2 linked regions of the Candidatus Puniceispirillum marinum IMCC1322 genome follow. The protein of the gene in region 1 interacts with the protein of each later gene in a pairwise test. Links are inferred from orthologs where the notes say so. Each region holds a gene or a part of one and is shown on either strand. Other genes may lie near its edges.

What was found.
Region 2: the proteins of dnaA (region 1) and SAR116_RS03320 interact in binary tests that used the Escherichia coli proteins (3 or more experiments, as listed by UniProt). The link is inferred for Candidatus Puniceispirillum marinum IMCC1322 from one-to-one orthologs.

What each region holds. Positions count from the first base shown.
Region 1 is NC_014010.1:1,720,001-1,723,327, reverse strand. Bases 24-3,020 are described here. They hold dnaA (chromosomal replication initiator protein DnaA), read left to right. Parts: upstream 24-754; coding sequence 755-2,287; downstream 2,288-3,020. Other genes in these bases: dnaN (DNA polymerase III subunit beta), read left to right, coding at 2,526-3,020; rpsT (30S ribosomal protein S20), read left to right, coding at 24-191. In the rest of the region: more of rpsT, read left to right, coding at 1-23; more of dnaN, read left to right, coding at 3,021-3,327. UniProt on the Escherichia coli protein: Plays an essential in the initiation and regulation of chromosomal replication. Binds in an ATP-dependent fashion to the origin of replication (oriC) to initiate formation of the DNA replication initiation complex once per cell cycle.
Region 2 is NC_014010.1:682,283-685,506, forward strand. Bases 290-3,183 are described here. They hold SAR116_RS03320 (replicative DNA helicase), read left to right. Parts: upstream 290-933; coding sequence 934-2,433; downstream 2,434-3,183. Other genes in these bases: rplI (50S ribosomal protein L9), read left to right, coding at 290-765; alr (alanine racemase), read left to right, coding at 2,436-3,183. Outside these bases: rpsR (30S ribosomal protein S18), read left to right, coding at 1-78; more of rplI, read left to right, coding at 109-289; more of alr, read left to right, coding at 3,184-3,224. UniProt on the Escherichia coli protein: The main replicative DNA helicase, it participates in initiation and elongation during chromosome replication. Travels ahead of the DNA replisome, separating dsDNA into templates for DNA synthesis.

The sequences.
Region 1 (3,327 bases):
GCCGTATCCGCACATTCGTAAAAAAAGTCGAAACAGCCATTGCATCTGGTGATGCCGCTGTTGCCCGTGAAGCTCTACGTGTCGCCCAGCCGGAAATCCAGCGTGGCGTTACCCGTGGTGTTGTGCATCGCAATACAGCGTCGCGCAAGATTTCGCGTCTGGCTGCCCGCGTTAAAGCCCTCGCCGCCTAGTTACCCTAAGCGCGCGTTAGCTTGCTACTAAGTAGGTCACGAGGTTAGCTGATAAAGCGGCGATGAGTGCCGCGATCGGTTAGCCAACCTGTATGTGCCAGCTTGCCCTTGCATATAACCAATTATAATTGTTTATCAGAAGTCCACAGCGTCATGCGGTGGGCTTTTATTTTGGAATCGGCAGATGCTTTGTCAGCATCCGGTCTGCCAGATTTAAAATAATCGGTATGAGGTCACATCAGCACGAGTCACATCGCCATGAGGTTGCAAGCCCCAAAATCGGTTTCTTGCGATTCGGTGCCTGATAATCAATAATTTTTGTCACATCTGACCCATTTCAAGGGGAAAGACTGTCAACAAAAATAACTGCGCAAAACACAACTTTATTTTGCCATTTCGGGCTCTAGCTGTCTTGCCATCGCCCCCTAATTTTAGCTAATCTCATCTAGCTCAACCAAGAGCAATTCAATGACCGTCTGCTGTTACACAGGTTCAATTTGCTGTTACAAGCAGTTCGCGGTCTGTCCACAATCATGTGTGACTAAAATATATGGGGGTGATACATGTCGGACGATAATCTAAAAAATCCCTCAACCCCACATGAATTCAGTGCGTATGGAGCCAAACCAGCCACATTGAATCCGAATTTTGAAAATGGCGATTTTGCGCCTTTTGACAGCGCTGCGAATCCGCCAGTGGATCTTGAAGCCTGTTGGGAAAAAGTATCAGCGCGGATGCGCATTGATTTAGGTGACGCCGCATGGCGAAGCTGGATCAAGCCGCTTCGGGTTGGTAGCCTGCACAATAATATGCTGACAATCGAAGCTGATTCGAGTCTGGCACGCGATCGTGTGAACAGCCAATATGCCGACCGGTTGCGGGTTATTTCAGCAGCCGAATTTACCGGAGTAAAACGCGTTGAAGTGCGTCTTGCGGTGCGTCCGCAATCGATTGCCGAGCGCGCGCCGCGGATAACCGATAATGACAAAGGGTCCGCCTTTGCTGCCAACAGTACAAAATATGACAGGGCACAATCTGACAGCGCAACCGGTGCCACGCCGGAAAAGTTTGATCCGCTGGCCGGTCTTGATCCGCGCTATACATTTGCAAATTTTGTTGTTGGCAAGCCGAATGAATTGGCTTTTGCCGTTGCGCGCCGTACTGCTGAAAGCGAGAAGGTCGCGTTTAATCCCCTGTTCCTTTATGGCGGGGTCGGGCTTGGTAAAACGCATCTGATGCATGCGATCGCCTGGCATATCCGTGAACAGGCGCCATCGCGCAAGGTGATGTATCTGTCAGCAGAAAAATTCATGTATCGTTTTGTTCGCGCGCTTCGGTTCCGAGATACGATGTCTTTCAAAGAACAGTTCCGTTCGGTGGACGTGCTGATGATTGATGATGTGCAATTCATCAGTGGCAAGGATTCCACGCAGGAAGAATTTTTCCATACCTTTAACGCATTGGTCGAAGATGGCCGTCAGGTGATCATCTCGGCGGATAAGTCGCCAACCGATCTGGAAGGCATGGAAGAACGTCTGCGTAGCCGGCTTGGCTGGGGTATGGTTGCTGATATTCATCCGGCCGATTACGAACTCCGTCTGGGTATTCTGCAAGCCAAAGCCGAACGGGCGCAGATCCAGATCCCCGATAAGGTGCTGGAATTTCTGGCGCATAAGATTGTCAGCAATGTGCGCGAGCTTGAAGGCGCGTTAAACCGGATTATGGCGCATGCCATGCTGGTGGGCCGTGAAATAACCATCGAAAGCGCTGCCGATCTGCTGGCTGACTTACTGCGCGCCAGTAGCCGCCAGATCAGTGTTGATGCAATTCAGAAGCGAGTCGCTGCGCATTATGGCATCCGGGTGTCGGAAATGTTCTCGGCTCGGCGCGCACGTAACATCGCCCGCCCGCGTCAGGTGGCCATGTATCTGACGAAAAACCTGACGTCATTATCCTATCCGGAAATTGGCCGCCAGTTCGGTGGACGTGACCATACGACGGTCATGCATGCGGTCAAAACCATCGAGACATTGACGCTATCGGATTCGCGGCTGGGCGAAGATGTTGATCTTTTACGGTCGCTTTTGTCGAACTAGCCGCATTCGGGCCGTCATGACCCCATATCCATATTTCATATGATCAGCTAAGAAGCCCTGTTTTGGCCATTTTCGAGCGTTGCCGCGAATCGCTAAAAACACAATATTTTGGTGTTAGTTTGTTATAAACATGCTATATTTGGCGATTAGAGGGCGTATGGACGATTGACAGTTTATACGCATGTGTCCCCCGCTGGTCGGGCATGGTAGCTCAGGGCTACAGAATGAGAGAAAATAGATGAAACTGGCAATTGATCGTATGAGTCTTCTAAGGCCTTTGGGTCATGTGCAATCCGTTGTTGAGCGTCGTAACACGATACCCATTCTGGCGAATGTCGTATTGCGCGCCGAAGACGGACAGCTGTCATTGACAGCTACTGATATGGATATGGATATCACAACCGAGGTTGGCTGTGCGGTGGCAACGGCAGGGACGACAACGATGTCGGCGCATATGCTGTATGATATCGTGCGTAAACTGCCGGATGGATCCGAAGTCGAGCTGTCGGTTGGCGATGGTCATGCGATGATCAGCGCGGGTCGTTCGAGTTTCCGGCTACCAACCTTGCCTGTCGAAGATTTTCCGGCCATTAGCTCGAATGAGCTGCCGACCAATTTTGTGCTGACCGCTGCTGATTTCCGCGATCTTATCGATGCCACCAAATTTGCGATTTCTACCGAGGAAACGCGCTATTATCTGAATGGTATCTATCTGCATAAATCAGATGCTGGCGATCTATGTGCGGTGGCAACAGACGGGCACCGTCTGGCGATGACCAAGCAGACATTGCCAGGTGGCGCAGCGCAGATGCCATCGATTATCCTGCCGCGTAAAGCGGTTGGTGAATTGCGCAAACTGCTGGATGACTATGATGGTGATGTGACGATTTCAATGTCGGAAACGCGTGCCGAATTCGCCTTTGGGGCGGTGCGCCTGACCACTAAGCTGATCGATGGCACATTCCCTGATTACACCCGCGTTATCCCGACGAATAATGACAAGATCATGCAGGTTGATGTGGGGGCTTTTTCAGCCGCCG
Region 2 (3,224 bases), 1.0 Mb from region 1 along the record:
GCGAAAAAGCAGCGTGAACTGGCAACCGCAATTAAGCGTTCGCGCTTTTTGGCGCTTATGCCTTACGTCATGTCATAGAAACAGCCATTCGATTTTAGGAGATACGATATGCAACTCATTTTGCTAGAACGCGTGGAAAAACTTGGACAGATGGGTGATCTCGTCACCGTCAAGCCAGGCTATGCACGCAACTTTCTGTTGCCACAGGGCAAAGCGCTACGTGCCAACAAATCCAACCGCGAACGGTTTGAAACCGAACGCGCCCAGCGTGAAGCTGATAACCTTTCCCGCCGTAGTGAAGCCGAGACCGAAGCTGGTAAAATGGCTGGTCTGGCTGTCAATATGGTACGAGCAGCCTCAGAAATGGGTCAGTTATTTGGTTCGGTGACATCGCGTGATATTGCCGAAGCTGTTAGCGAAGCTGGTTTTACCATTACCCGTTCACAGGTTGTTATGGACAAGTCGATTAAAACCCTTGGCCTGACCGACACGCGCATCCGGCTTCATCCAGAAGTGCATGTTGACATCATCGTCAATATTGCGCGCTCACTTGAAGAAGCCGAAACCCAGCTGAAAACAGGTGTTGCCGTTACCGGTGGTGTTCAGGATATTGACGATGAAGACGACAATATCAATGTTGCGGTTGCTGCTGTTGAAGCTGTTGAAGAAGCCGCGTCAGCCGAAGTTGAGACTGCCGAAGTTGAGGCCGAAAGTGCTGAAGCAGACGCATCTACAGACACAGACGAGTCATCTAAAGACGCTTAAAACTACATTTTAATGCACATCAAAGCCGGAGCCTGTCTCCGGCTTTTTTCTGTTCTGCCGCGCCCAAAAACTATCCACAGGCTAAGAGATGATTTTAAGGCACTTATCCCCATCAAACTTAATCTTAACACCTCCTAATAACCAAAAAATTAGCCTACTATCTGGTTCATGGCTGAAGAACAAACCAACATAAAACCCTTTCCAACTGGCGTATCTGGCACTGGCCCGACCCGGCAAATGCCACATAATTTGCCAGCCGAGCAAAATCTGCTTGGCGCGTTGTTGCTTGATAACAGTGTGATGGAGCGCATTGACGACCGTCTGCGCGCCGAACATTTTTACGATCCCCTTCATGGGCGTATTTTCCAGACAATCATGCGGATGATCGAACGTGGGCAACTGGCGAATCCGGTAACGCTGAAAAGCTTTTTCACCGGCAGTGATGAATTCCCGGATTCGGACACCCAGAATTACCTTACAGATCTTGCCGATGGTGTTATCAGCATCAGTCAGGCACCCGATTATGCCCATACCATCCATGAGGCGCATCTGCGCCGTGAATTGATCCTGATCAGCGATCAGGTCATAACTGATGCAATCCAGCCTGAAGTCGATACCCCGGCATCAACCCAGATTGAAACGGCCGAAGCACATTTGTTCCGTCTCGCTGAAAATGATACAGCCAGCACCGGATTACGCGGATTTGATACCATTGTCGCTGCCAGTGTTAATCAGGCAGATCTTGCGCGTAAGAATGATGGACATCTGTCAGGCTCCAGCACTGGTTTAACCGATCTGAATAATCTCTTGGGTGGTTTACAGCGGTCGGATCTGATCATTCTGGCTGGTCGTCCCGCAATGGGTAAAACCGCACTGGCAACGAATATCGCCTTTCATGCCGCAACAACGACAAAGACAGGTGAAGTCGCCAGTCCGGTTGCCTTTTTCTCACTGGAAATGGCCGCTGAACAGCTTGGCACACGTATCTTGAGCGAGCGCGCCAGGGTTGATTCGGAAAGTATCCGGCGCGGCAAACTGGATTCGCAGGAGTTTGACCAGCTGGTTGCCGCCAGTACCGCCATTTCATCAGCGCCATTCTATATTGATGATACGCCCGCCCTTTCTGTATCCCAGCTTGCCAGCCGTGCCCGTCGCCTGAAACGCACGTCTGGGCTTGGGGTTATCGTGGTTGACTATCTACAGCTTCTAACTGCCCAGCTTGGCGTTCGATCTGAAAACCGGGTGCAGGAAATCTCCAATATCAGCCGTACATTAAAGGCAATAGCCAAAGAGCTTGATGTGCCTGTTCTGGCTTTGTCACAGTTATCACGTGCTGTTGAAATGCGTGAAGACAAGCGCCCAAACCTGTCTGACTTGCGCGAGTCTGGATCGATTGAACAGGATGCCGATGTGGTGATGTTTGTCTATCGTGAGGAATATTATCTCAATAAACGTGAACCTGAACAGAAAATGGAAGAGTCGGTTGATACCTTTAACATCCGCCATGCTGACTGGTTAAGCAAAATGCAAAGCGCCGAAAACAAGGCCGAAATCATTGTTGCCAAGCAAAGACATGGTCCTACAGGTTCGGTGAATGTGCATTTCGAAAAGCGCTTTACCCATTTCACTGATCTGACCGAAAGCACCCATCTGCCTGAGGGTTTCTAAACATGTCCACAGGTGATGAAAATGTGCTGGCGGCTTTTGGCGCGGCTGACAACCGCATTGACATTGATCTTGGCGCTATCGCCCATAACTGGCTTTATCTTGACAGTTTATCCCCAAAAAGCACAATAACCGCCGCTATGGTTAAGGCAAATGGCTACGGTCTGGGCGCAAATCACGTTGGTGCAGCGCTCTATAAGGCTGGATGCCGCCAATTCTTTGTCGCCAATCTTGATGAAGCGGTGTCATTTCGTACCTATCTGGACAATATCAGCATATCCGACGCCCAGATCATGGTGCTACACGGATGCCACCGCGGTCAAGAACATGACATGCGCGCTTATCGACTGACACCTGTTTTGAATGATCTTGAGCAAGTGAGCCGCTGGCGCTTATATGCCCAGAATGCCAATGAGACCTATCCAGCTATGCTGCATCTGGATACTGGCATGACACGGCTTGGGTTTGATCCGGATCAGACTGACTGGCTGATTGAAAATAAACAGGCTTTGAACGGCCTTGAGATCACATATATCATGAGTCACCTGATTTCAGGAGAAATCAGCGACGACCCTGCCAATACTGCCCAGAAAACACGCTTTGACGAATATCGTAGCTTTTTTGGCGGTATCAAAGCCAGCCTTGCCAATAGTGGTGGCGTATTTCTGGGTAATGAATTTCACTATCAGATGACCCGACCTGGCATAGCCATTTATGGTGTTCATCCATGCGGTAAAGACCAAGCCATCACTGATTCAAACGGCTTAAAATCATGTATCACCTGGCATGGACGC